DNA from 4 places in the Bradyrhizobium sp. JR4.3 genome. Region 4 is predicted to be linked to each of the others. Evidence: predicted binding sites of a transcription regulator. Region 4 holds the regulator's gene; each other region holds the start of a gene.
What was found. Region 4 encodes PhoB, which activates phosphate uptake and scavenging genes when phosphate is short. Its sites were predicted from a motif close to TGTCATNNANCTGTCAT; they were not measured.
Positions count from the first base shown of each region.

Region 1: phnC (phosphonate ABC transporter ATP-binding protein) is a predicted target of PhoB. The motif match lies at 3,368-3,384, and genes of this name have one in related genera.
Region 2: ABIB91_RS29950 (DUF2794 domain-containing protein) is a predicted target of PhoB. The motif match lies at 4,721-4,737, and genes of this name have one in related genera.
Region 3: ABIB91_RS24040 (DUF47 domain-containing protein) is a predicted target of PhoB. The motif match lies at 4,704-4,720, and genes of this name have one in related genera.

Region 1 is NZ_JBEPQF010000008.1:47,225-54,369, reverse strand. Features, by position in the region: gene ABIB91_RS15195 (selenium-binding protein SBP56-related protein) at 1-84, shown strand, start outside; gene ABIB91_RS15190 (hypothetical protein) at 162-752, shown strand; gene ABIB91_RS15185 (DUF1045 domain-containing protein) at 756-1,454, opposite strand; gene ABIB91_RS15180 (alpha-D-ribose 1-methylphosphonate 5-triphosphate diphosphatase) at 1,473-2,666, opposite strand; gene ABIB91_RS15175 (LbetaH domain-containing protein) at 2,663-3,322, opposite strand; gene phnC (phosphonate ABC transporter ATP-binding protein) at 3,506-4,315, shown strand; gene phnD (phosphonate ABC transporter substrate-binding protein) at 4,379-5,314, shown strand; gene phnE (phosphonate ABC transporter, permease protein PhnE) at 5,390-6,274, shown strand; gene phnE (phosphonate ABC transporter, permease protein PhnE) at 6,271-7,119, shown strand.
Region 2 is NZ_JBEPQF010000024.1:61,159-68,303, forward strand. Features, by position in the region: gene ABIB91_RS29935 (ABC transporter permease) at 1-2,317, shown strand, start outside; gene ABIB91_RS29940 (Bax inhibitor-1/YccA family protein) at 2,588-3,379, shown strand; gene ABIB91_RS29945 (GNAT family N-acetyltransferase) at 3,665-4,195, shown strand; gene ABIB91_RS29950 (DUF2794 domain-containing protein) at 4,289-4,657, opposite strand; gene ABIB91_RS29955 (DUF1223 domain-containing protein) at 5,253-6,029, opposite strand; gene acnA (aconitate hydratase AcnA) at 6,264-7,145, opposite strand, start outside.
Region 3 is NZ_JBEPQF010000016.1:39,507-46,651, forward strand. Features, by position in the region: gene ABIB91_RS24015 (ABC transporter ATP-binding protein) at 1-704, shown strand, start outside; gene ABIB91_RS24020 (ABC transporter ATP-binding protein) at 697-1,443, shown strand; gene ABIB91_RS24025 (ABC transporter substrate-binding protein) at 1,477-2,700, shown strand; gene ABIB91_RS24030 (branched-chain amino acid ABC transporter permease) at 2,773-3,636, shown strand; gene ABIB91_RS24035 (branched-chain amino acid ABC transporter permease) at 3,638-4,606, shown strand; gene ABIB91_RS24040 (DUF47 domain-containing protein) at 4,765-5,409, shown strand; gene ABIB91_RS24045 (inorganic phosphate transporter) at 5,425-6,432, shown strand; gene sugE (quaternary ammonium compound efflux SMR transporter SugE) at 6,425-6,739, opposite strand; gene ABIB91_RS24055 (peptide chain release factor 3) at 6,908-7,145, shown strand, end outside.
Region 4 is NZ_JBEPQF010000008.1:225,970-233,114, reverse strand. Features, by position in the region: gene pstA (phosphate ABC transporter permease PstA) at 1-775, shown strand, start outside; gene pstB (phosphate ABC transporter ATP-binding protein PstB) at 772-1,596, shown strand; gene phoU (phosphate signaling complex protein PhoU) at 1,607-2,323, shown strand; gene phoB (phosphate regulon transcriptional regulator PhoB) at 2,347-3,054, shown strand; gene ABIB91_RS16035 (GcrA family cell cycle regulator) at 3,283-3,795, opposite strand; gene ABIB91_RS16030 (aspartate aminotransferase family protein) at 4,251-5,453, shown strand; gene argF (ornithine carbamoyltransferase) at 5,453-6,400, shown strand; gene ABIB91_RS16020 (Hsp33 family molecular chaperone) at 6,547-7,145, shown strand, end outside.

The DNA.
Region 1 (7,145 bases), 180 kb from region 4:
TTCCCCGACGGATATCGTGCGCACCAGATCAGGCTGGAGGGCGGTGATTGTTCGACGGACTCCTTTTGCTACCCGTCGGCCTAGATTGGGCACACGCGAGCCTCGGCTGGCTGTGGCTCGCTCTTGTTGCGAGCGGTCTCTATCACGGGGTCAATCCGGGAATGGGCTGGCCGCTCGCCGTTTCGGCCGGGCTCATGGACAAGAGCCCGCGCGCGCTCTTTCGTGCTTTGTGGGCTCTGGCGGCCGGGCATCTCCTGGCAACGCTTCTCGTGCTGCTGCCATTCGCGTTCCTTCTCGTGCTGGCCGAGTGGCAGCGTTCGATCCAGCTCGGCGCGAGCCTTCTCGTCATCGGCTTCGGCGTCTATCGGCTGGTCGAGCGGCGCCATCCGCGCGCGCTGGCACGAATTCCGCCGACGCAATTGGCGCTCTGGTCATTTGCCGTTGCCATCGCTCATGGCGCCGCCTTGATGCTCGTGCCGATCTATCTCGGGCTCTGCCAGGCCTTCGAACTCGATGCCGGCCATGAGGCCGCCGGCGCGCTGATGAAGGCGAGTCTCGGGATGGCGGTGCTGGTGTCTTTGGTGCACGTTGCCGCCATGGTCAGCGCCGGCGGATGCCTGGCATGGCTGGTCTACCGCCATCTGGGATTGAGATTCGTCTCGCGAAGCTGGTTCAATCTGGATGTAATCTGGGCGACCAGCCTCATTCTGGTTGGCGTTGTGGCGCTCGGCAATCTCGCGAGCTGGCACTGACGCTTACTGCGTCAAGGCCCACTCGCCGATGATGCGGAAGCGAGCTTTGGCGTCATCCTGCTTGAACAGCGCGACGCGATCGATCGCAAGCGTCTTGAGACCGAGCGCAGCAAACCTTCCCCGCAGCATGTCCAGAATCGGCCCGCGCCGCTCCGCGTCGAGCCGGCCCGTCAGCGTCATGTGGAAGCGGAATTCCTCCATCACGTAAGGATAGCCCCAGCGGTCGAGATAGTCGCGTTGCCGTTCGCTCAGCTTCTCCGGCTTGCGCCGCGCGCGGTCTTCCGCGCTCAGCGGCGCGCGGAAGGAATCGAAGTCGCGCGCGCAATCGGCGGCGAGCTGCTGGAGTTCGCCGACCGGCTCCGCCGGAATGACGGCGATGAAGCCGCTGATGGAATCGACGACCGGGCGGATCACCGGAATTGCGCGTGCCCCGCCGGCGAATGTCGCGCAGGCCGCAACAAGCTCGACCTCGCGCCTGTCGGACGCCAGCGCCATCGGCGCCTTCAGCGTGGCGTGAAAGCCGTATTTGCGGGGATCGGCGGTGACATCACGCCAGTCCGGAGCCGTGCGCAGCGCCTCGTCCGGGAACGGCAGCTCTCGGCCGGTATGCGCATCATAGCCGAGCAGTTCGGCGCCGAAGCGCGAGACGGCGCTGTCGGCACTGGCGGCATGGTAGATCGCGTAGCGGGGGAAACTTGTCATCGTTCGAGCATAGCGGGTTTATGCCGCGACGACAGCTTCGCGCGGGGCAGCTGCCATGCCAAGCAACCGCGTCGCGTCGGTGAGATGTACGAGCTTGCCGCCTGATATCACGGCGATCAGCCGCGGCCGCAGCGGCACGCGGTCGTCGACCAGCAGAATGTCCGCGCGCCGTCCTTCAGCGAGTACGCCGCGATCGGCAAGGCCGGTCGCGCGCGCAGGCGCGGCGGAGACCAGATTCCAGGCCTCGGTCAACGGCAGCACGCCATCGGCGGCGAGCCGGAACGCAGCGAGCAGCTGCGCGGGATAGTAGTAGTCCGAGGCCAGCACCGAGCAGAGCCCTTTGGCGATCATGTCGGATGCCTTGGTCCAGCCGGTGTGGCTACCGCCGCGCACGACGTTTGGCGCGCCGTAGACGATGGCATCACCGTGGCTTGCTGCCGCCCGCGCCGTCTCCTCGTTGATCGGAAACTCCGCGATCGCCACGCCCATCGCGCGAAAGCTCTGGCGCATCGCCGGCGTCGCATCGTCATGCGAGAGCATCCGCACGTCGGCGGCGCGCGCCGCCGCGGCGAGTCGCGACACGGAAGCCGGCACATCCGCGGCGCGGGACATTATGTGTCCGACCAGCCGGTCGAAATCTTCACCCGAGAGGCCGGTGCGCTCCACCATGCGGTTGCGCTTGCGGGGCTTGGCCATGTCCCCAACCGTGCCGTCCATGTGGTCGTTGAAGGCGAACAGGTCGACGCGGCCCTCGCTGAGCCACTGCGAGATCTCGGCCTCGGCGTCGAGATTGTAGGTCTCGTGGCGCAGGTGAAAGCGGGTGTCGGCGGCAAACTGCGGGCGCTGCCGTTCGATCGCCTCCATCAGGCCGCGCGCATTGTCGGCGCTGCGCAGGCCCGGCTCCCACGAACAGGTCGTGGCGTGAAACACCGTGGTGATGCCGTTGCTGATCGCCTGGCGATCGCTGTCGGCGAGCGCCACATCGATCGGGAAGTCGACCCCGGCACGCGGCATCATCTGTCGCTCGAAGGCATCGCCGTGCAGATCGACGATGCCAGGCAGCACCAGCAGGTCGCGCGCGTCGATCGCAAGTCGTACGCGGCTGCGAGAGCCATCGACCTGCGCGATGTCCGTTCCGGACACGAGAAGCGACGTTTCGACGAATTCGGAGCCGATCAGGGCCCGGCCGCCCTCGAGGAATATGTCTGTCACGCGACCGCGCTTCGTTTGCTGGCAGAGGAAGGTGCCCGTGCTTCGTATGCCGTGAGGAAATCCTCAATCCCGAGCTTGCGGAAATCGGGCAGGGCTTCACGCAACTTGTCGTGATCCCAGTCCCACCAGGCGAGCCTCGCAAGCCGCCCCGCAACCTCTTCCGAGAACCGCCGGCGAACGATGCGCGCCGGATTGCCGGCAACGATGGTGTAGGCCGGCACGTCCTTGGTGACGATGGCGCCGGCCGCGATCACCGCGCCGGTGCCGATGTTGCGACCCGGCAGCACGATCGCGCCGTGACCGATCCAGACGTCGTGACCGATATGGACGTGATGCTGGCGCCGCCAGTCGAAGAATTCCGTGTCGTCGCTCTCGCCTTCGAAATAGGCGCTCGACCGATAGGTGAAGTGCGCCTGCGTGGCGCGGTTCATCGGGTGATTGCCCGGATTGATCCGTGTCATCGCCGCGATCGAGCAGAATTTTCCGATGGTGGTGTAGGTGATCTGGGCGTCGTTCACGACATAGGAGTACTCGCCCATCGTCACTTCGTGCAGCATCGTGCGCGCGCCGACCTCGGTGTAGGCCCCAAGCCTGGTGTCGTGCAGCTTCGCCGAGGGATCGATGGTCGGCTGGACCGAAAGCGCTTTGGCGGCCATGTTGCATCCGAACGAGAGGGCGGGCGTTTCTCTTCGAGCGGCTTGATGACAATGTCATGACGACGCGGTGACAAGGGATGAACAGGGGATGAGGTGTGTAGGATCGCCGCACCGCAACGTCCGTGTCACACAAGTGTCAAGCGCCGGCGTTAGCGGTGGGTCCCAGCTACTCTGGAGCCCTGCATGCTGGTGGTTGAAGGTCTGACGTGTCGCTTCGGCGTGAAAGCCGCGGTGGACGACGCTTCGTTTCAAGTTTCTCCCGGCGGCTTCGTCGGCGTGATCGGACGGTCCGGCGCCGGCAAGTCGACCCTGCTCCGGACCATCAACCGTCTCGCGACCCCTTCACAGGGCCGCATCCTGTTCGACGGCCTCGACGTCACGGCGCTGCGCGGCAAGGAGCTGCGGCAGTGGCGAGCGCGCTCGGCGATGATCTTTCAGCAGTTCAACCTGGTCGGCCGGCTCGATGTTCTCACCAACGTCCTGATGGGACGGCTCGCGACGATGCCAGCCTGGCGCTCGCTGTCGCAGACCTGGCCCGAGCAGGACAAGGCGCTGGCGATGTCCGCGCTCGAACAGTTCGATATCGCCCCGCTCGCAGCCCAGCGCGCCGATCAGCTCTCCGGCGGCCAGCAGCAGCGCGTGGCGATCGCCCGCGCCCTGGTGCAGCAGCCCGACATCATTCTCGCCGACGAGCCTATCGCCTCGCTCGACCCGCGCAACACCAAGATCGTGATGGATGCGCTGCTGCGCATCAACAAGCATTTCGGCATCACCGTGCTCTGCAACCTGCATTCGCTCGATCTGGCGCGCAGCTATTGCGACCGGCTGATCGGCATGGCGCAGGGTCGCGTGGTGTTCGACGGCGCGCCGGCCGAGTTGACCGAGCACGTTGCGCGCGAGCTCTACGATCTCGAAGCCGCCGATGTCATGGGCGGCACGCCTGCACCGGTGCGACAGGGCATTCCGGCGCTTGGAACGGCGGCCGCCGCCTGAGCTGCGCCGCTTCAGGACTCACCAGTTTTGCGTCAACCGACCTCAACCAATGAAGAGGCTATCATGATTACTCGCAGATTGATTCTTGCCGGCGCCGCCGCGCTCGCGTTCACGACTTCCGCGTCCGCCGAAGACTGGAAGGCCAAATATCCCGAGCTGACCTTCGCGGTCATTCCGGCGGAAAACGCCTCGGGCGTCACCGAGCGCTGGGCGCCGTTCATGAGCTATCTCTCCAAGGAACTGGGCGTGAAAGTCACGCTGCGCATCGCCAACGACTACGCTGCCGTGATCGAAGGCCAGCGCGCCGGCAACATCCACATCGCGAGCTACGGCTCTGCCTCGTTCGCCCGCGCCCGCCTGACCGGCGTCAAGACCGACGCCTTCGCCAACGACATCAATTCCGACGGCTCGACCGGCTATTACTCGGTGTTCTTCGTCAAGACGAGCAGCCCCTACAAGAGCATCGACCAGCTCAAAGGCAAGAACCTCGGCCTGGTCGACCCGAACTCGACCTCCGGCAACAACGTGCCGCGCTTCGAGCTCGACAAGATGGGCATCGCGGATGCCGACACCTATTTCAGCAAGGTCGTCTTCACCGGCAGCCATGAGAACGCGATCCTGGCGCTGGCGCAGGGCACTGTCGACGTTGCCGCCAACCAGTGGACCAGCGATGACGATTCGACGCTGGCGCAGATGCTGACCAAGGGCATGCTGAAGAATGCCGACGGTTCGGCGATGAAGAAGGACGATTTCCGCATCATCCACAAATCGGCGCCGATCATCAACGGTCCCTATGCCTACAATTCCGATCTGCCGGAAGAGGCCAAGGCCGCGATCGCGAAGGCGTTCTTCGACGCGCCGGCCAAGGACAAGGCTGCCTTCGACCGCCTCCAGGACGGCCAGAAGAAGGGTTTTCATCCCGCGACCACCAAGGATTGGGATGGCACGATCGAGCTGATCAAGTTCGTCGATGCGCTGCGTAAGAAGAAGGCGTCCTGAGTTTCGGACGATGCCACTGGAGCCGGGTCGATGGACCCGGCTCTTTCTCTTTGATCGACCACCTGTCCTGATCAGATGACCGTCGCGGTTTCGATCCTTCCCGAGCAGCAGCTCGCCGTGCTCAACGCCGCCTATCGCCAGGCGGTCGCGCGCAGGCGGCTCCGACTCCTGTTTGGAGCCGTGATCTTCGCCGCTGCACTGTGTCTGGCCGCGTTCGGCGCCGAAGTGAATCTGCGCACGCTGTTCACCCATTACGGCAACTTCATCAGCTATTTCGACCGCATCCTTACACTCGACAACGGACAGCGGGTCTGGACCGATGTCGGCGAGTGGCTGTGGGGCTGGCGCAAATGGCTGAAGATGCTGGGCGAGACCGTGCTGATCTCCTATGTCGGCACGTTGATCGGCGCGGTTTTTGCATTTTGCCTCAACTTCTTCGCTGCTGAAAACACCTCGCCCGCGCCCTGGCTGCGTTTCACGGTGCGGCGCCTGCTCGAATTCGCCCGCACGGTGCCCGGCATCGTGTTTGCGCTGATCTTCGTGATCGCCTTCGGTCTCGGTCCGATGGCGGGTGTGCTCGCAATTGCGATTCACTCCACCGGCGCGCTCGGCAAGCTGTTCTCGGAGATCGTCGAGAACGCCGACATGAAGCCGGTCGAAGGCGTTCGCTCGACCGGCGCAAGCTGGCTCTCCTGTATGCGCTTCGCCATCCTGCCGCAGGTCACGGCAGGCTATGCCAGCTACGCGCTGCTGCGTTTCGAGATCAACGTCCGCGAGGCCTCCGTGATGGGCTTTGTCGGTGCCGGTGGCATCGGCCAGGAGCTCGTCGTCGCCATCCGCAAGTTCTACTACTCCGACGTCAGCGCGATCCTGCTCACCATCATCGTCACGGTCTTCATCATCGACATCAGCACCGGCTGGCTGCGCGGCCGCCTGTTCGGCAAGGAGGCGCGGACGTGACGGGACCGCAGGAGATCGACACCGCGGCGCTTCGCGCGCGCTATCCTGACGTGTTCGACCGGCCGGCCTCGGCGCGGCTCGCGATGCCGGCGATGATCGTCGCGGCGCTCGCGATCCTGATTTATGGCCTCGTCGATCTCGACTTCTCGCCCTCGCGCTTCGTCGCCGGGCTCAGCCAGCTCGGCTGGATCAGCCTGATGATGATTCCGCCGGATCCCGGCTCGTCGCTGCCGATCTATCTGAAGGCGCTGGGCGAGACGCTGTCGATCGCGCTGCTCGGCACGACGCTGGCCGCACTGTTCGCGCTGCCGGTCAGTCTTCTTGCCGCGCGTAACGTCGTGCCGTCGAGCATTTTGCGCTTCGCGATTCGACGTTTCCTGGATTCGATCCGCGGCGTCGACACGCTGATCTGGGCGCTGGTGTGGATCAACGTGGTCGGGCTCGGCCCGTTTGCCGGCGTGCTCGCCATTGCCGTGTCCGATTTCGGCGCGTTTGGAAAACTGTTCTCGGAAGCGATTGAGGGCGCCGACCAGAAGCAGGTCGAGGGCATCCGCGCCTCCGGCGGCAGCGCGCTGCACGAGATCCGCTTCGGCCTGCTGCCGCAGGTCCTGCCCGTGATTGCCGGGCAGGTGCTCTATTTCATCGAGTCGAATACGCGCTCGGCCACCATCATCGGCATCGTCGGCGCCGGCGGCATCGGCCTCCAGCTCGCCGAGCAGATCCGCGTACTGGAATGGCAGAAGGTGTCGTTCCTGATCCTGATGATCCTGGTCGCGGTCGCCGCGATCGATTTCGTCTCGGGAAAATTGCGGTTTGCGATTATTGGGCGAAGGGCGGTGGCCTGATCACCGATTTCGTAGGGTGGGCAAAG
Region 2 (7,145 bases), on a different contig from region 4:
AGTCGCCTTCCTGCGTTCGCGCGGCACCGTCTCGAGCGCCGCCACACTGCGCGGCATGGCGCGCTCGGCCGAGGGCAAGCTGGCGCTGGTCGAGATGAAGGCCGTCGACGACACCTATCCGATGCTGGGACAGCTGACGCTGGCGCCGCCGCTGCCGATGTCCGACCTGCTCGCGGAGCACGACGGCGCGTTCGGCGCGGCCGCCGATCCGACGCTGCTGGCGCGGCTGTCGCTCAAGACCGGCGATCGCGTCACCGTCGGGGCTGCGACGTTCCAGATCCGCAGCGCCGTCGAAGCCGAGCCCGACAAGCTCGCCGGCGGCATCGGCTTCGGCCCGCGCTTCCTGATCAGCGAAGCGGGCCTGCGCGCCACGGGGCTGGTCCAGCCCGGCAGCCTGGTGCGCTGGGTCTACCGGGTGAAGCTGCCGGAGATCGCCAACGGCGAGCGCGCCACCGAAGCCTTCATCGCGGATTCGCGCAACGCTGCGCCGCAGGCCGGCTGGGAGGTCCGCAGCCGCTCCAACGCCTCGCCGCAGCTCGAGCGCAACATCAACCGCTTCACGCAGTTCCTGACGCTGGTCGGCCTTGCCGCGCTGCTGGTCGGCGGCGTCGGCGTCGCCAATGCCGTCAAGGCCCATATCGACCACAAGCTCGAGGTGATCGCGGCCTTCAAGGCCGTCGGCGCCACCGGGCGCGACGTGTTCGGCATCTATCTCGCCCAGGTTCTCCTGCTCGCCGCGATCGGGTCGCTGATCGGCCTCGCGCTCGGCGCCGCCATGCCCTTCGCAATCGTCGGCCTGTTCGGCAAGCTGCTGCCGCTGCCGGTGGTGCCGGCGGTGCATGCCGACGAACTCGCGCTGTCGTTCGTCTACGGGCTGCTTACGGCGCTTGCATTCGGCCTGTGGCCGCTCGGGCGGGTGCACGACGTGCCGGTGGCCGCGCTGTTCCGCGACACCATCAGCTCCGAATGGCACCGGCCGCGCTGGAGCTATCTCGTCTTCATGGCCGTCGTGATCGCGCTGCTCATCGCGGTCGTGATCGGGCTGTCCTTCGACAAGCGCATCGCCGCGGTGTTCGTGGCCTCCTCCGTGGTCGTGTTCGCGCTGCTGCGCGGCATTGCCGCTCTGCTGATGACGATCGCACGGCGGCTGCCGCGCACGCGGTGGCCGATGCTGCGGCTTGCGATTGCCAACATCCACCGGCCGGGCGCACTGACGCCCTCGGTCGTGCTGTCGCTGGGCCTCGGGCTGGCCGTGCTCGTCACCATCACCCAGATCGACGGCAATCTGCGCCGGCAGTTCCTGGCGGCGCTGCCCGAGCACGCACCGTCGTTCTTCTTCATCGACATTCCGAGCACGCAGGCCGAGCAGTTCGACTCGTATCTGCGCCAGATCGCCCCTGGCGCGAAGGTCGACGACGTGCCGATGCTGCGCGGGCGGATCGTCGGAGCCCGCGGCGTCCGCGCCGAAGAGCTCAAGCCCAGCACCGATTCCGAGTGGGTGCTGCAGAGCGACCGGGGGCTGACCTATACCGCCGAGCTGCCGAAAGGCTCCAAGGTGGTCGAGGGCGAGTGGTGGAGCGCCGATTATTCCGGCCCGCCGCTGGTTTCGATGGAGAAGAAGATCGCGGACGGACTCGGCCTCAAGCTCGGCGACGAGGTCGTGGTCAATATCCTCGGCCGCGACATCCCCGCAAAAATCAGCAATCTGCGCAGCATCGACTGGCAGGGCCTCGGCATCAATTTCGTCCTCGTGTTCTCGCCGAACGCGTTCAAGGGCGCGCCGCACACCCACATCGCGACGCTGACGGAAGCCGGGGGCGATGCGGCCGGCGACGGCAAGATCATCAGGGAGGTTGCTGACGCCTATCCGATGGTGACGAGCGTGCGCGTGCGCGAGGTGATGGAGACGGTCGGCTCGGTCGTGACCAACCTGGCGCTGGCGATTCGGGGCGCCAGCGCGGTGACCCTGATCTCGGCGATCCTGGTGTTGGGCGGCGCGCTCGCCGCCGGCCATCGCCACCGGGTCTACGATGCTGTAATCCTCAAGACCCTGGGCGCGACCCGGCTGCGGCTGCTCGGCGCCTATGCCCTCGAATACCTCCTGATTGGCCTCGCTACGGCGGTGTTCGGCGTTATCGCCGGCAGCGTCGCGGCCTGGATGATCGTGACCCGGCTGATGACCCTCACTTTCGTCTGGCAGGGCGGCAGCGCCGCCGGCGTGGTCGCGGCTGCCTTGGTCGTCACGGTCGGCCTCGGGCTCGCCGGCACGCTGCTGGCGTTGAACAAAAAGCCCGCCACGGTGTTGCGGAATTTGTGACAAATGGTAGCGGGCGGCTGCGCGGGAGCGAAATCGCACGATTCCGGCGATTAACCACGTCCGCTCGTCTGGATTGCAGGGAAGGGCGACATTCAGCCGCGCGTGGACGGTTGCAGCGGATGTGTTAGTTTCCCACATATCGAGTGGGTTCGGAGCCCCGATTGTTAGCCAAAATTTAGTCGGCAGACATCGGTATCCGAGATAGAGTTTGACGAACCGGCGGCATGGCGACCCTCATGCCGGACCGGACCAACCAACGGGAATTCGACCATGTCGGACCTAGACCGCAATTACGCTTCTCCTTTCGGCAGGGCCGCCGGGCGTGTTGACGCCGCGACGGTCGATGCCGGCCTGCGCGCCTACATGCTGCGCATCTACAACTACATGAGCATTGGCCTCGCCATCACCGGCTTGGCCGCGCTCGGCGTCTACATGGCCGCCGTGACGGATGTTCCGACCCCGGAAGCCGTCCGCGTCGGCAAGCTGTTCCTGACGCCGTTCGGCTACGCGATGTTCGTCAGCCCGCTGAAGTGGCTGTTCATGCTCGCGCCGCTCGCCATGGTGTTCGTGATCTCGGCGGGCATCAACCGTCTCGCTCCCTCGACCGCCCAGATCCTGTTCTGGGTGTTCGCGGCGCTGATGGGCGTCTCGCTGTCCTCGATCTTCCTGGTGTTCACGCACACCTCGATCGTGCGGGTGTTCTTCATCACCGCGGCGACCTTCGGCGCGCTCAGCCTCTACGGCTACACCACTAAGCGTGACATGAGCGGAATGGGTTCGTTCCTGTTCATGGGCCTGATCGGCATCGTGATCGCGAGCCTGGTAAACCTGTTCCTGGCGAGCTCGGTGCTGCAGTTCGTGGTGTCGGTGGTCGGCGTGCTGGTGTTCGCGGGCCTCACCGCCTGGGATACCCAGCGGCTGAAGAACGACTACATCTACGGCTACGCCTCGGCCGGCGGTGACATCGCAGAGCGTGCGGCCATCACCGGCGCGCTGTCGCTGTACCTGAACTTCATCAACCTGTTCACGCTGCTCCTGCAGCTCCTCGGCCAGCGCGACTAAGCGCTGAGGCGAGAGGACGGACACGAACCCCGGCCGAAAGGCCGGGGTTTTTGTTTGGGTGGGCCGGACGTCGTCATCGCCCGCCTTGTGCGCAATTGCGCACTGGGGCGGGCGATCCAGTACGCCGCAGCGGCTCTGTTCTTGCTGCACTGTTTCGGAGTACTGGATGCCCCGCCTACGCGGGGCATGACAGCGGAGAAGATGGAGGCTGCTTCGCTCGCAATGACGACGTGGGGAGGCGGTTCGCCTCTTCCAGCCGTCCCAGGAAGGCTCTAATCTTGCGGCATGTCCGCACCCGATATCAGGCCCACCATTGAGGCCGACCTTCCCGCCATCACCGCCATCTACCAGCAGGCTGTCCGCGAGGGCACCGCGACGTTCGAGCTGGAGCCGCCCGATCTCGCCGAGATGACGCGCCGCTACCGTACGCTGATCGACGGCGGCTACCCCTATTTCGTCGCCATCCTCGACGGGCGCGTCGCCGGCTACGCCTATGCCGGCGCCTACCGGCCGCGGCCGGCCTACCGCTTCACGGTCGAGAACTCGATCTATCTCGATCCGTCCTTCCACCGCCGCGGCATCGGAGCGCTCCTGCTGGAGCGGCTGATCGTCGAGTGCGAGGCGCGCGGTTTCCGCCAGATGATCGCCGTGATCGGCGATTCCGCCAATGCGGGTTCGATCGGCGTGCACAGCAAGGGCGGCTTCAAGATGATCGGCACGCATCCCAGCGTCGGGCTGAAATTCGGCCGCTGGCTGGACACGGTGATGATGCAGCGGGATCTTGGCGAGGGCGCGAAGAGCGTGCCGGGGAAGTAAGGCCCGTAGCCCGGGTGAGCGAAGCGATACCCGGGAAGGCTGCAAGCAAAGACCCGGATGTCGCTACGCTCATCCGGGCTACTGGATCCCTGCTCACACCACCGCCAATTTGCGATCGATCACCAGGAGCACGCGCTCCAGCTCGTGGCCGCGGCGCAGGATCAGGCCCGTCGCCGAGATCACGCTGTACATGCCCTGCTTGCGCGCGAGGCGCGGATCCTTCTCGATACGATAGATCGGCACTTCCGAGGCGCGGCGAAAGACCGAGAACACGGCGCGATCCCTGAGGAAGTCGATGGCATAGTCGCGCCACTCGCCGTCGGCGACCATCCGGCCGTAGAGATTGAGAATACGGTGCAGCTCGAGCCGGTTGAACGTCACGCGGCTCAGCTGCGCATTCGAAGCGGCGGGGCGCGCCGCCGCGCGCTGTTCGCTCGGATCGGCATCCTCCGACAGACTCATAGGTCGCCTCCTGTCGCATCAGCATGACCGCGTCCGCGAAGACCGTCCCCGGAACCGCGGATCATGACAGTTGCATGATCGCGCCAACTGTTCCCCACCGCAAGGGGCCCCTGGAAGGACACTGGACCGGAGCAAACCGCCCACACGCAGCGGTGGAACTCTGTCGCGGCAAACCGTCACGGGATCGTTAGCAGGAATCATAGTGTCGCCGCTTTTCCGCCAAGCGACTGCCGCCCTGCATTGCGAAAAGGCTTGTGTGCGTTGACCCGGTCCTTTCGGTTCCGGATTCCTCAGCCCCCAGCCCCCCGGGGCCGTCAGGATCGGGTCTGTTCGCACGACAAGGAGGGCCAACGCGAGTTGGTCCTTTTTTGTTTGGGTCGGTTTTGTCTGTGTCGGGATGTTTCTGCCTCGACGCATATCTCACCATCTCCGCACAAACTCTCTCCCCTCATCCTGAGGAGCCGCGAAGCGGCGTCTCGAAGGATCGAGGCCGAGCTGCCTCAGTAGGGCCTGCATGGTTCGAGACGGCGCTGACGCGCCTCCTCACCATGAGGATTGAGAGCGTGCTTGAGTCGGAAGATTCGAAGTGTGCGCGTCAGTGCAGCGACGTATACGCCGCGCCCAGCATCGGGCCCGGCTTCTCGCGGCTGCCGTCCTGAACATAGACCACGGCACCGTCGACGCCGTCGCGCGTGAGGTTCTCGATCGGCACCGTCCAGCTTTCCGGACGGCCGGTCCAGTCGCCGACCTTGAGCAGGTTGCGCACCACGTTGTGATAGATGACCTGCTGTCCGCGATTTTCGCCGCGGCTGATCGCGATCGGCACCGATTTCGCAATCGAGCAGATCCAGACCTCGCCGTGGGACACGGTCGGCTCGTTGCTCGCGGCCACCGAGACGTTGATCTGCTTGCCCGCGAGCGACATCGTCACCGGCACGCTCATCACGCCCGTGCCCGTGTCGGTTTTGCCGATCGCGCTTTCGATGCCGGTGCGGTCGCTGCCGACGACATGCGTGGAGCCGTTGACCACGACCTGCGGTGTGTAGACTTCGCGGTCGCCGCGCATGCGCGAATAGGCACGCTGCCGTGCAGAGAAGCGCGAATCGGCCAATGTGTCCTTCCAGCCGAGATAGTCCCAATAGTCGATCGGCATGCTCAGCGCGATGATCGAAGGATCGCGGGCGAGGTCGCCGATGATCTTGTCGGCCGGCGGGCAGGAGGAGCAGCCCTGCGAGGTAAACAATTCGACAACGGCGCGGGGATCAGCCTCGGCAGGACGAATGACGGCGACGATTGCACAGAGACCAAGAGCTCCCGACCAGAGGGCGCCGGACCAGCGTGAAACCAGATGAGAAGCCGTCATTGTTGTCATGTCGAACGCCGTACACCATTGCTCGTGAGAGGGAAATCTTACCGCCGGATGGTCACCGTAGTCTTACGGGCCTCACACTTTCGTCCGCCAAAGTAACCGTCCAAAGCGTGGGGTTCTCCGCCGGGCGGGCCCATCTGAAGCCTGCCGCAAACGCGTGAAGGCGGCCTTGTGATAGGCCGCCTTCGTGTAACCTACTACTCACTTCGCAGTGAGCCACCGTTCACAAGTCCGCGCTTACGCCGCGAGCTTGCGCAGCACGTAGTGCAAGATGCCGCCGTTGCGGTAGTATTCCAGCTCGTCCAGCGTATCGATGCGGCAGAGCAGCGAAACGCGCTGCAGCGAACCGTCGCCGGAGACGATCTCCGCGGTCAGCTTCTGGCGCGGCTTGAGCTCGCCGACGAGGCCGCGCAGCGTGACCTTCTCGTCGCCCTTCAGACCGAGCGACGACCAGGAGGTGCCGTCCTCGAACGTCAGCGGCAGCACGCCCATGCCGACCAGGTTGGAGCGGTGGATGCGCTCGAAGCTCTGGCAGATCACGGCGCGCACGCCGAGCAGACGCGTGCCCTTCGCGGCCCAGTCGCGCGAGGAGCCGTTGCCGTATTCGGCGCCGGCGAACACCACCAGCGGCACCTGCTCCTGCTGGTACTTCATCGCGGCGTCGTAGATCGACATCTGCTCGCCGTCTGGCCAGTGTTTTGTCAGACCGCCCTCAGGGATATTTCCATCCGCGCCCTTGAGCATGAAGTTCTTGATGCGGATATTGGCGAAGGTGCCGCGCATCATGACTTCATGGTTGCCGCGCCGCGTGCCGTACTGGTTGAAGTCGGCCGGACGTACCTGGTGTTCGCTGAGATATTTGCCGGCGGGCGAGGTGAGCTTGATCGAACCGGCCGGCGAGATGTGGTCGGTGGTGATCTTGTCGCCGAACATGGCGAGGATGCGGGCCTCGACGATGTCGGTGACCGGCTCCGGCTCCTTCTTCATGCCTTCGAAATAGGGCGGGTTCTGCACATAGGTCGAGCTCATGTTCCAACGATAGGTCTCGCTCTCGACCGTCTTGATCTTGCGCCAGTTGGTGTCGCCCTTGAACACGTCGGCATACTTTTTCTTGAAGAT
Region 3 (7,145 bases), on a different contig from region 4:
GCTTCTTCGCCGTCCGCGACGTTGCGCTCAAGGTTCGCCGTGGGAGCATTCACGCGTTGATCGGCCCGAACGGTGCCGGCAAGACGACGTGTTTCAATCTTTTGACCAAGTTCCTCAAACCGTCTGCCGGAAAAATCCTGTACAAGGGGCAGGACATCACCGCGATGGCGCCCGCCGACGTGGCCCGCCTGGGGCTGGTTCGCTCGTTCCAGATCTCGGCCGTATTTCCCCATCTCACCGCGCTGGAAAACGTCCGCGTCGCGCTTCAGCGCCAGCACGGCAGCTCCTTCGATTTCTGGCGCTCAAAGTCCGTGCTCAACCAATTCAACGATCGCGCGCGCGAGCTGTTGAACGATGTCGGCCTCAGCGAGTTTTCCAATACGCCCGCGGTCGAGATGCCCTACGGGCGCAAGCGCGCACTGGAGATCGCAACCACGCTCGCGCTCGACCCGGAGATGATGCTGCTGGACGAGCCGATGGCCGGCATGGGCCACGAGGACATCGACAAGATCGCGGCGCTGATCAAGCGCATTTCCGCGAAATACACCATCCTGATGGTCGAGCATAACCTGAGCGTCGTGGCCAATCTCTCCGACATCATCACCGTGTTGACGCGCGGGCAGGTGCTGGCGCAAGGCCATTACAGCGAGCTGACCAAGGACGAACGCGTCAAGGAAGCCTATCTGGGAGCCGGTCATGGCTGAGACGGCAACGGCGGACGCTCCCGCAAAGACTGCGAGCGGCGGCAACCTCCTCCAGGTCCGCAACCTGGAAGCCTGGTACGGCGAGTCCCACATCCTGCACGGGATCAACTTCGACGTGAACGCAGGCGAGGTCGTCACCCTGCTCGGGCGCAACGGCGCCGGCAAGACCACCACGCTGAAGTCGATCATGGGCATCATCGGCAAGCGCACCGGCTCGGTGAAGTTCAACAACCAGGACATCATCCGCACGACCTCGGACAAGATCGCGCGGATGGGAATCGCGTTCTGCCCGGAAGAGCGCGGAATTTTCTCCAGCCTCGATGTCCGCGAGAACCTGCTGTTGCCACCGGTGGTGCGTCCCGGCGGATTGCCGCTCGAGCAGATCTTCGATCTGTTTCCGAACCTGAAGGAACGGCTCAACAGCCAGGGAACCAAACTCTCCGGCGGCGAGCAGCAGATGCTTGCGATCGCGCGCATCCTGCGCACCGGCGCGAACTTCCTGATGCTGGACGAGCCGACCGAGGGTCTCGCGCCCGTCATCATCCAGCAGATCGGCCACACCATCGCGCGGCTCAAGAAGGAGGGTTTTACGATCCTCCTGGTCGAGCAGAACTTCCGGTTCGCATCCACCGTCGCCGACCGCTATTACGTGGTCGAGCACGGCAAGATCATTGACGGATTTTCCAATGCGGAGCTTGCCGCCAACATGGACAAGCTCCACACCTATCTCGGCGTCTAGAACTGCCAACAAAAAGATTCATAGGGAAGTAGCATGATGACAAAGTCGATTGCGTCGTTTCTGCTCGGCACGGCGCTGGCCGTGACCGCCACCGGTGCAGCCTTCGCTCAGGACAAGACCGTCAAGATCGGCGCGCTGTCCGATCAGTCCGGGCTCTATGCCGACCTCGGCGGACCGGGCTCGACGCTCGCCGCGCAGATGGCCATTGAAGATTCCGGCCTGGCTGCGAAGGGCTGGAAGATCGACATCATCTCGGGTGATCACCAGAACAAGCCCGACATCGGCACCGCGATCGCGCGGCAATGGTTTGACGTCGACAAGGTCGACGTCATCGTCGACGTGCCGAATTCCGGCGTGGCGCTTGCGGTCAACAACGTCGTCAAGGAAAAGAACGGCGTCTACATCAACTCGGGCGCGGCGACCTCGGATTTGACCAACGCGCAGTGCTCGCCCAACACGGTGCACTGGACCTACGACACCTACATGCTGGCCCACACCACCGGCCAGGCGCTGGTGAAGGCTGGCGGCGACACCTGGTTCTTTCTGACCGCGGACTACGCTTTTGGCGCGGCGCTGGAGCGCGACACCACCGCTGTCGTTACGGCCAATGGCGGCAAGGTGGTCGGCGGCGTCAAGCACCCGCTGAACACGCCGGACTTCTCGTCCTTCCTGCTCCAGGCGCAGGCCTCCAAGGCCAAGATCATCGGCCTTGCCAATGCGGGCGGCGACACCACCAACACGATCAAGCAGGCGGCCGAGTTCGGCATCGTCAAGGGCGGCCAGAAGCTCGCGGCGCTGCTGCTGTTCCTGACTGACGTCAAGGCGATCGGGCTCGAGACCGCTCAAGGCCTCAACTTCACCGAGACCTTCTACTGGGACATGAACGACCAGACCCGGGCGTTCTCCAAGCGCTTCGCCGAGAAGATGAAGAACAACGCGCCGCCGACCATGGTGCAGGCCGGCGTCTATGCGGGCGTGCGTCACTATTTCAAGGCACTGGAAGCGCTCGGCGGCAACCCGCACGACGGCGCCAAGGTCGTCGAGAAGATGAAGTCGATGCCGACGGAAGACGATCTGTTCGGCAAGGGCGAGATCCAGCCCAACGGTCGCACCATCCACAATGCCTATCTGTTCGAGGTGAAGAAGCCCTCCGAGTCCAAGGGACCGTGGGACTTCTACAAGCTGGTCGGCACGGTGCCGGGCGACCAGGCCTTCACGCCGCTGTCCGAGAGCAAGTGCGCGCTCTTGAAGAAGTAAGATAACCGCCCGCAGGCCATCAGGCCTGCGGGCGACTTTCAGGGAACGCCGAAGGGACCGGGTGCGGGATCGATGCAGGCTCTTTACGCTCAGCTACTGGTGGGACTGATCAACGGCTCGTTCTACGCGCTGCTCAGTCTCGGGCTTGCCGTGATCTTCGGCATGCTCAACATCATCAATTTCGCCCATGGCGCGCTCTACATGACGGGCGCGTTCGTCGCCTACTTCCTGCTGAACATCGGCGGCATCAACTACTGGTGGGCGTTGCTGTTGGCGCCGATCATCGTCGGCATCTTCGGCATGATCCTGGAACGGACCATGCTGCAATGGCTGACGGGGCTCGATCATCTCTACGGCCTGCTCCTGACCTTCGGCATTGCGCTGATCGTGCAGGGCGTGTTCCAGAACTATTTCGGCTCCTCTGGCATGCCTTACGCCATTCCGGACCAGCTCAAGGGCGGCATGAATCTCGGCTTCATGTTCCTGCCCATTTATCGCGGCTGGGTCGTCATCTTCTCGCTGGTGGTCTGCATCGCGACCTGGTTCCTGATTGAGAAGACGCGTCTCGGCGCCTATTTGCGTGCCGCGACTGAAAACCCGACGCTGGTGCGCGCCTTCGGCGTCAACGTGCCGCGCATGATCACGCTGACCTATGGTTTGGGTGTCGGCCTGGCCGCGCTTGCCGGCGTGCTGTCGGCGCCGATCAACCAGGTGCGGCCGCTGATGGGCGCCGACCTGATCATCGTGGTGTTCGCGGTGGTCGTGATTGGCGGCATGGGATCGATCATGGGCTCCATCATCACCGGCTTTGCGCTCGGTGTGATCGAGGGCATGACCAAATATTTCTACCCCGAGGCCTCCAACACCGTCGTGTTCGTGCTGATGGTGCTGGTGCTCTTGGTGAAGCCAACGGGATTGACGGGAAGGGCGGCCTGATATGACAGCCTTGACGGACGACACGCTGCCGGTAACCCCGCGCGCGATCCGCGACGAGATGATCGTGTTCGTGGTGATGGCGCTGCTGCTGGCTTCGGTGCCATTCACGGGCGTCTACCCGTTCTTCGTGATGCAGGCGCTGTGCTTCGCGCTGCTCGCCTGCGCCTTCAACCTGCTGATCGGCTACGGCGGTTTGCTGTCCTTCGGCCATGCGATGTTCTTAGGCACCGCCGGCTATTGCAGCGCGCATGCGCTGAAGGTCTGGGCGCTGCCGCCGGAGCTCGGCATCCTCGTCGGCGTCGCCGGTGCCTTCGTGCTCTCGCTCATCACGGGCTATATCTCGATCCGGCGCCAGGGCATCTATTTCTCGATGATCACGCTGGCGCTGTCGCAGCTTCTGTACTTCATCTACCTCCAGGCGCCGTTTACCCATGGCGAAGACGGCATCCAGGGCATCCCGCAAGGACGCATGTTCGGCGTGTTCGATCTGACCAAGCCGACCGTGCTCTACTATGTGGTTCTGGTCGGCTTCCTCGCCGGCTTCCTGCTGATCTTCCGCATCATCAACTCGCCCTTCGGCGAAGTCCTCAAGGCGATCCGCGAGAACGAGCCGCGCGCGATCTCGCTGGGTTACCGCACCGATCAGTACAAGTTCCTGGCTTTCGTCCTGTCGGGTACGCTGGCCGGCTTTGCCGGTGCGCTGAAAGTCTTCGTGGCGCAGAATGCCTCGCTCACCGACGTGCACTGGTCAATGTCGGGCGAAGTCGTGCTGATGACGCTGGTCGGTGGTCTAGGAACCGTGTTCGGTCCCGTGGTCGGTGCCTTCGTGATCATCGCCATGCAGCAATATCTGGCGGGGTTCGGGCAGTGGGTGACCGTGATCCAGGGCTCGATCTTCGTGATCTGCGTGCTCACCTTCCGCCGTGGCGTCATCGGCGAAATCGCGCATTACTTCCGGCGGTCGCTGTAAGTCATTGATCTAATGGAAGATGTGTTGACTCGCGAAAGCGGTGGATGATCCGGCTCCACGGGCGTGAGGTGGCACGCGCGTGGATCGAAAATGGTCTATGACAGTTTCATGACGGCCCCCTTTGGCCAGGCCATTATCCAACCGGTAGTTTCTCTCCCATGATGCGATTGTTTCGCTCTTTCCTGCCCAAGGAAGAACGGTTCTTCGACCTGTTCGACCGCCACGCCCAGACCGTGATCCAGGGCTCGATCGCGCTCCAGAGCATGCTCAACGGGGGCGAGGAGACGCCGGTCTATTGCCAGCGCGTCAACCAGTTCGAGAACGATGCGGACAATATCACCCGTGAGGTGCTGACGGCGGTGCGTCGCACCTTCATCACCCCGTTCGACCGCGGCGACATCAAGAACCTGATCACCTCGATGGACGACGCCATCGACCAGATGCAGCAGACCGCCAAGGCCGTGATGCTGTTCGAGGTCCGCAGCTTCGAGCCCCCGATGCGGGAGATCGGCGGGCTCCTGATCGAATGCGCCAATCTGGTCGGCCGTGCGCTGCCGCTGATGCAGAAGATCGGTCAGAACGTGGCCATGCTGACTGCGATCACGGAAGAGCTTGGCAAACTGGAAGGCCGCGTCGACGATCTCCATGATATCGGGCTGAAGGAACTGTTCCTCAAGCATCGCGACGGCAACGCGATGGATTTCATCGTGGGCGCAGAGATTTACGACCATCTCGAGAAAGTCGCCGATCGCTTCGACGACGTCGCGAACGAGATCAACAGCATCGTCATCGAGCAAGTTTAGGGCAGGGGCCACGCCGTGGATGTTGCGTTGGGTCTTCCCGTCCTGATCGGATTGATCGCCGTCGCGCTGCTGTTCGACTTCCTGAACGGCCTGCACGACGCCGCCAATTCGATTGCGACCATCGTCTCGACTCGCGTGCTGCGGCCGCAATACGCGGTGTTCTGGGCCGCGTTCTTCAATTTCGTCGCCTTCATGGTGTTCGGGCTCCACGTCGCCCAGACCATCGGCACCGGCATCATCGATCCCGCGATCGTGGATGCTCAGGTGATCTTCGCCGCGCTCGTCGGCGCCATCGTCTGGAACCTCGTGACATGGGCGCTCGGCATCCCATCGTCCTCGTCTCATGCATTGATCGGCGGCTTGTTTGGTGCCGGTGTGGCCAAAGCCGGCCTTTCGGCGGCGGTCTGGAGCGGATTGTCCAAGACGGTGATCGCTATCGTGCTGTCTCCGCTCGTCGGCTTCCTGCTCGCGATGGTGCTGGTCGCGATCGTCTCCTGGGCCTCGGTGCGCTCCACGCCCTTTGCCGTGGATCGCGCCTTCCGCATCCTGCAATTCGCCTCCGCCTCGCTCTATTCGCTCGGCCATGGGGGCAACGACGCGCAGAAGACCATGGGCATCATCGCCGTGCTGCTCTATTCGCAGGGCCAGCTCGGCGGCGAATTCTTCGTACCCTTCTGGGTGGTGCTCTCGTGCCAGGCCGCGATGGCGATGGGGACGCTGATGGGCGGCTGGCGCATCGTTCGCACCATGGGCCTGCGCATCACCAAGCTGACCCCGATGCAGGGATTTTGCGCCGAGACCGGCGGTGCCGCGACCCTGTTCATGGCGACCTTCCTCGGCGTTCCCGTCTCGACCACCCACACCATCACCGGGGCCATCGTCGGCGTCGGCGCCGCCCGCCGCCTTTCGGCGGTGCGCTGGAACGTCGCCAGCTCGATCGTCTATGCCTGGGTGATCACGATGCCGGCCTCGGCCATCGTCGCCGCGCTGAGCTGGTGGGCGGTCAAGATCTTCCTCAGGTAACCAGCTTCAGCCCGACAATCCCGGCGACGATCAGCCCGATGCTGGCGAGGCGGAACGCGGTGGCCGGCTCGCCGAACAGGACGATGCCGAGCGTCGCGGTACCGACCGCGCCGATGCCGGTCCAGACTGCATAAGCGGTTCCAATCGGCAGCGATTTGAGGGCGAGCCCGAGCAGGATGATGCTGCCGGCCATGGCGCCGAGCGTGAGGACCGACGGAACGAGCTTGCTGAACCCCTCGGTGTATTTGAGGCCGATCGCCCAGGAGACCTCCAGCAGACCGGCGACGAACAGGATGCTCCAGGCCATGACGACCCTCCATTCAAGGCAGGGTCGTCCCCGCGACTGGCGTGCTGTGGGAAGGGAAGGCCGTCCCTCCCAACCTGATCTTGGGCCCGATATGGGACTGGCCGGAAGGCTCCGCAATCACCAGATGAGGCTTGATCAGGCTCATTTTCCCTGCCAAACGCTGCCGCAATGTCCGACATCGCCACCACAGCCGAATCGACGGCCCGTTCCTCGCTTGCCGCTGAAGTGTCGCGGCGGCGTACCTTTGCCATCATCTCGCATCCGGACGCCGGCAAGACCACGCTGACCGAAAAGCTGCTGCTGTTCGGTGGCGCCATCAATCTGGCCGGCCAGGTCAAGGCCAAGGGCGAGAGGCGCAACACGCGTTCGGACTGGATGAAGATCGAGCGCGAGCGCGGAATCTCGG
Region 4 (7,145 bases):
CTTCGGCGTCACCTGGCTCGCGCTGATCCTGATCACGCTGCTCTACAACGGACTGGCGGGACTCAACGTCCAGCTGTTCACCGAGAACACGCCGCCACCCGGATCGAATGAGGGCGGTCTGCTCAACGCCATCGTCGGCTCGCTGATCATGACCGTGATTGGCGTCGGCATCGGCGCGCCGCTCGGCATGTTCGCCGGGACTTATCTCGCCGAATACGGCCGCAATGACCGGCTGACCTCGGTGATCCGCTTCATCAACGACATCCTGCTCTCGGCGCCCTCGATCATCATCGGCCTGTTCATCTATGGCGCGGTGGTCGTGCCGATGCGCGGCTTCTCGGCGATCGCAGGCTCGCTCGCGCTCGCGGTCATCGTGATCCCGGTGGTGCTGCGCACGACCGAGGACATGCTGCTGCTGGTGCCGAACGCGTTGCGCGAGGCGGCCTCGGCGCTCGGCCTGCCGCGTTCGCTGGTGATCAAGCGGATCGCTTATCGCGCCGCGCGCTCCGGCCTTATCACCGGCGTGCTGCTCGCGACCGCTCGCGTCGCCGGTGAAACCGCGCCGCTGCTGTTCACCGCGCTGTCGAACCAGTTCTTCAGCCTCGGCCTGAACAAGACGATGGCGAACCTGCCGGTCACCATCAACAACTTCGTGCAGAGCCCCTATGCCTACTGGAAACAGCTGGCCTGGAGCGGGGCGCTGCTCATCACCCTGACCGTTCTTGCCCTTAATATTGGCGCGCGCATCCTTGGCGCCGAGAGGACCGCAAAATGAGTGATCTTTCAGTATCGTCGATGAGCGCGGCCGGTGGGCTGCCCCACGCGCCAGTGCTGCCGGAGGCGCCCCCGAAGGTGACCGTGCGCAACCTGAACTTCTATTACGGCGAGCACCACGCGCTGAAGAACATCAACCTGACGCTCGGCGCCAATCGCGTCACGGCGTTCATCGGTCCGTCGGGCTGCGGCAAGTCGACCCTGCTGCGCATCTTCAACCGGATGTACGACCTCTATCCCGGCCAGCGCGCCACCGGTCAGCTGATGCTCGACCAGACCAACATCCTCGACGGCAAGCTGGACCTCAATTTGCTGCGCGCCCGCGTCGGCATGGTGTTCCAGAAGCCGACGCCGTTCCCGATGACGATCTACGAGAACATCGCGTTCGGCATCCGCCTGTATGAGAAGATCTCGAAGTCCGAAATGGACGGCCGCGTCGAGAAGGCGCTGCGCGGCGGCGCGCTGTGGAACGAGGTCAAGGACAAGCTCAACGCCTCCGGCCTGTCGCTCTCCGGCGGCCAGCAGCAGCGCCTCTGCATCGCCCGCACCGTCGCGGTGCGGCCCGAGGTGATCCTGTTCGACGAACCCTGTTCGGCGCTCGACCCGATCTCGACCGCCAAGGTCGAGGAGCTGATCCAGGAGCTGTCCGAGGATTACACGATCGCGATCGTCACCCACAACATGCAGCAGGCGGCGCGCGTCTCCGACAAGACCGCCTTCATGTATCTCGGCGAGCTGATCGAGTTCGACGACACCAGCAAGATCTTCACGTCGCCGACCGACCGGCGCACGCAGGATTACATCACCGGCCGGTTCGGCTAGGAGACGCGACATGGCTTCCGAACATACCGCAAAGGCTTTCGACACCGACCTCCAGGAACTCACCCGCCTGGTCGCCGAGATGGGCGGCATCGCCGAGCGCATGATCGTCGAGTCCGTCGACGCGCTGATCCGCCGCGACGTCCCGCTCGGCCAGCGCGTCGTCGCCATCGACACCGAGCTCGACGCGCTGCAGAAGCGCATCGAGGAGCGTGCGGTGCTCACCATCGCCCGCCGCCAGCCGATGGCGGTCGATCTGCGCGAGATCGTCGGCGCCATGCGCGTCGCGACCGATCTCGAGCGCATCGGCGACCTCGCCAAGAACATGGGCAAGCGCGTCGCGGCGCTGGAGACGGACTTCCATCCGCTCAAGCTGTTCCGCGGCCTCGAGCACATGACCGACCTCGTGCAGCAGCAGGTCAAGTCGGTGCTGGACGCCTATGCCGCGCATGATTTGCCGGCGGCGATGGCGGTGTGGAAGGGCGACGAGGAAGTCGACGCCATCTGCACCTCGTTGTTCCGCGAGCTCCTCACCTACATGATGGAGGATCCGCGCAACATCTCGTTCTGTATTCACCTGATGTTCTGCGCCAAGAACATCGAGCGGATCGGCGACCACGCCACCAACATCGCCGAGACCGTGTTCTACATGATCGAGGGCCAGGCGATCACCGACAAGCGGCCGAAGGGCGACATGACGACCTTCGCCAACACGGTACCGAACACCTGAAGACTTAAGGGAGCGACGACCCGATGGGCGCACGCATTATGGTGGTTGAGGACGAGGAAGCCCTGACCGAGCTTCTCCGCTACAACCTCGAAGGCGACGGCTATGACGTCGAGACGGTGATGCGCGGCGACGACGCCGACACCCGCCTCAAGGAGCACATCCCCGATCTGATCGTGCTCGACTGGATGCTGCCGGGCCTGTCAGGCATCGAACTGTGCCGCCGGCTTCGCACCCGTCCCGAGACCAAGCAGCTCCCGATCATCATGCTCACCGCGCGCGGCGAGGAGAGCGAGCGGGTGCGGGGTCTTGCGACCGGCGCCGACGATTACATCGTCAAGCCGTTCTCGGTGCCGGAGCTGCTGGCACGCGTGAAGGGCCTGCTGCGGCGTGCAAGCCCGGAGCGGCTCGCCACCGTGCTTGCCTTTGGCGACATCGAGCTCGACCGTGACAAGCGCCGCGTGGCGCGATCGGGCCGGCCGATCGATCTCGGTCCGACCGAATATCGCCTGTTGGAGTTCTTCCTGGAGCATCCGGGCCGGGTGTTCTCGCGCGAGCAGCTGCTCGACAGCGTCTGGGGCCGCGACATCTATATCGACGAGCGCACCGTCGACGTGCATATCGGCCGTCTGCGCAAGCTGCTCAATCTCGGCCGCGAACAGGACCCGATCCGCACCGTCCGCGGCGCCGGCTACGCGCTGGATGATCGGTTTGCCAAGGCGGAGCAGGTGTAGGGTTGCAGGCTCGTTTGTTGGCGAGCTGTCCCTGCATTCTCCGATGTCGTCCCGGACAAGCGAGCGAAGCGAGCGCTGATCCGGGACCCATAACCACAGGGAGTGGTTTGGCGAAGACTCAGAGTTACCCCTTTCGCACGACTACTGCGTGCTCGGAGTATGGGTCCTGGCTTTCGCCAGGACGACACTGAAATTATTGAACTGTCTTTGCGCGACGACTTGCCGTGATTACCGCGGACCCGGCTTCACCGGTGCGCGGCGCCGATCCGACGCCGGCTGGTACGCAACACGCGAGTGCTGGGCACAATAGGGCAGGCCGGACAGCGCCCGTCCACCGCAGAAGAAGAAGTCCGGGCTCGAGGGATCGCCGACCGGCCAGTGGCAGGTCGCCTCGTTCAATTCGAGCAGCGACAGCCGCTGGCTCATCGGCACCACGTTGTCGTAGGTGACCGGATCCGGCTCAGCCTCGACCTCGAAGGCCTGCGCCAGCGCGGTGTTGCCGCGCGAGATCGGGCGGCTCACCCGCATCATGTGCTGCGCGGGGCGCGCCTTGCGCGGCCGGGGCGCTGCCGATGATGGGCTCTTGGCGCGGCCCGAAAGACCGAGCCTGTGCACTTTGCCGATCACGGCATTGCGGGTCACATTGCCGAGCTCCGCCGCGATCTGGCTGGCCGAAAGTCCGGCCTCCCAGAGCTTTTTCAGCTGCTCGACGCGATCATCGGACCAGGTCAAAACCGTCATTGCACCCTTTCCCTCGCTGCGCGCCAGCCATCCTGGGGCCTCGCAGCGAATGCCTAAGCCTTCAAAAACCCGTGCCGCCAGAATCCCTTAAGGCTCGCCGGGCGCGTCTTGAACGCCCGAACGTTTACGCCGGTACATAAGGACTTAAAGATCAGAACCACTGCACGAGATGTCGTATCTGACAATCCAAACGCTACAATATGGCGTGACTCCCGCGCAAGAGTCCGCCGACTCGCTTCCACATGTTCCGTGGCTAAATCCCGCAAAATCGGCACCGCAAGACTACGGATTCAGCGTTTCGCGAGGCTTTCCGGGCGGCATTGACACCCGATTCACCAGGCCTAAGATAGTCGCACGTGCCGCCCTCAAGAGGCGGCACGTTTCGTTTTCCGGGCCGGTCGATGGTGCGTTGCGTAATGCACGCTCACACCGTCCGCAACATTCAAGTGACCGTCATGACTAACAGCGCAGCGCCGCATTTGCTCCCCGTTTTCGCCAGGTCCGACCTCGGTTTCGAGCGTGGCGAAGGCTGCTGGCTGATCGCGACCAATGGCGAGCGCTATCTCGATTTCACCTCCGGGGTGGCGGTGAATGCGCTCGGCCATGCCCATCCGGCGCTGGTCGCGGCGTTGCAGGAACAGGCCACGAAGCTCTGGCACATGTCGAACCTGTTCCAGAGCCCGGACGGCGAAAAGCTTGCCGCGCGCCTGTGCAATGAAAGTTTCGCGGACTTCGTGTTCTTCTGCAATTCCGGCGCCGAAGCGCTGGAATGCGTGATCAAGATCGTGCGCCGCTATCACGCCGCGAAGGGCCATCCAGACCGCTATCGCATGATCACCTTCGAAGGCGCCTTCCATGGCCGCACGCTGGCGACGCTGGCCGCGACGGGTTCGGCAAAATATCTCGAAGGTTTCGGCCCACCCATGGAGGGCTTCGACCAGGTCGCGCATGGCGATCTCGAGGCAGTGAAAAAGGCGATCGGTCCGCAGACCGCCGGCATCCTGATCGAGCCGATCCAGGGCGAGGGCGGTGTGCGTTCGGCAACGCCCGCCTTCCTGAGGGCGTTGCGCCAGCTCTGCGACGAGCGCGGCCTGTTGCTCGCCTTCGACGAGGTGCAGACCGGCATGGGCCGCACCGGCGATCTGTTCGCATACCGCCGCCTTGGCGTCGAACCTGACGTGATGTCGCTGGCCAAGGCGCTCGGCGGCGGCTTCCCGATCGGCGCCTGCCTTGCGACCGCGGAAGCGGCGTCCGGCATGACGCCGGGCTCGCACGGCTCGACCTTCGGCGGCAATCCGCTCGCGATCGCGGCGGCGAATACCGTGCTCGACGTCATGCTCAAGCCCGGCTTCTTCGACCACGTGCAGAGGATGTCGCTGCTGCTCAAGCAGAAGCTCGCTTCCGTGATCGACCGTCATGGCGATGTCGTCAGCGAAGTGCGCGGCGAGGGCCTCCTGATCGGCATCAAGGCCGTGGTGCCCTCCGGCGATCTCGTTGCCGCCTTGCGCGACCAAAAACTGCTCACCGTCGGTGCCGGCGACAATGTCGTGCGTTTCCTGCCGCCTTTGATCGTCACCGAAGCCGAGATCGAGGACAGCGTCGGGCGGCTCGAGCGCGCCTGCGCGGCGTTGTCCGGCAACAAGCGGGCGGCAAGCTGATGAGCACGTCGCCCGATAAAACGCCCAAGAAAACACCGAAGCACTTCCTCGATATCAACGAGCTGCCGCTGTCGGAGCTCAAGCGCATGCTGGCCGCGTCCTCCGCGATGAAGGCGAAGCAGAAGGCGCATCAGCCGGTCAGGCCGCTCGAAGGCAAGACGCTGGCGATGATCTTCGAGCGCCCCTCGACGCGGACGCGGGTGTCGTTCGATGTCGCCATGCGCCAGCTCGGCGGCGAGCCGATCATGCTCACCGGCGCCGAGATGCAGCTCGGCCGCGGCGAAACCATCGCCGACACCGCGCGGGTGCTGTCGCGCTATGTCGACGCCATCATGATCCGCATCCTCAATCACGATGCGCTGCTGGAGCTTGCGGCGAACGCCACCGTGCCCGTTATCAACGGCCTGACGCGGCGCTCGCATCCCTGCCAGGTGATGGCCGACCTGATGACCTACGAGGAACATCGCGGCCCGATCGAGGGCAAGACGGTGGCCTGGACCGGCGACGACAACAACGTGCTGGCGTCCTGGGCGCACGCCGCCGAGCGCTTCAAGTTCCAGCTCAATGTCGCGACGCCTCCGGAGCTCGCGCCGAAAAAAGCGATGCGCGACTTCATCAAGGCGACCGGCGCGCCGATCATGCTCGGCACGGATGCCGAAGCCGCCGTGAAGGGCGCCGATTGTGTCGTGACCGACACCTGGGTGTCGATGGGCGACAAGGAAGGCGAGCACCGCCATAACGTGCTCAAGCCCTATCAGGTCAATGCCCAGCTGATGTCGCTGGCCAAGCCCGATGCGCTGTTCATGCACTGCCTGCCCGCCCATCGCGGCGAGGAGGTCACCGACGAGGTGATCGACGGTCCGCAATCCGTCGTGTTCGACGAGGCCGAAAACCGCCTGCACGCGCAGAAGGGCATTCTGGCCTGGTGCTTCGACGCGGTGAAGTAACGCGGGCCGGTGAAGTAGCTTTGGATCGTCGTCCTGGCTTTCGCCAGGACGACACCGAGTTTGCCGTGCTTGCGTACGATCCGTTCTGCATTCCGGATGCAGCCGCCCCCCTTTCAATTCCGCCTTCCGACCCCAGATAAAGCGCCATGGTTTCCCAATCCCCTGACATGAAAACCGGGCCCGAAGGCCCGGTTCGTGCGCCATCCGCGGTTCCGATCGACGACGCCGTGCTGCCCTACGAGGTCGACGCGCTCGACGTGCGCGGTCGCCTGGTGCGGCTTGGTCCGGCGCTCGACGAGATCCTGACCAAGCACGATTATCCGGCGCCGGTCGGCAAGCTGCTCGGCGAGGCCATCGTGCTGACCACGCTGCTCGGCTCGTCGCTGAAGTTCGAGGGCCGCTTCATCCTCCAGGCCCAGACCGACGGTCCGGTGTCGTTCCTGGTTGTGGACTATCAGGCGCCGGATCGCCTGCGCGCCTATGCGCGTTACGACGCCGCGCGCCTCGGCGAAGTCCAGGATTCCGGCACGCATTCCGGCGCGCTGCTGGGCCACGGTCATCTCGCCATGACCATCGACCAGGGCCCCGACATGAGCCGCTACCAGGGCCTGGTCGCGCTCGACGGCGGTAGCCTGGAAGATGCCGCTCACGAATATTTCCTGCGCTCCGAGCAGATCCCGACCCGCGTGCGTCTCGCCGTCGGCGAGGAATGGCGTTCGAACGACGGCGGCAAGCATCGCTGGCG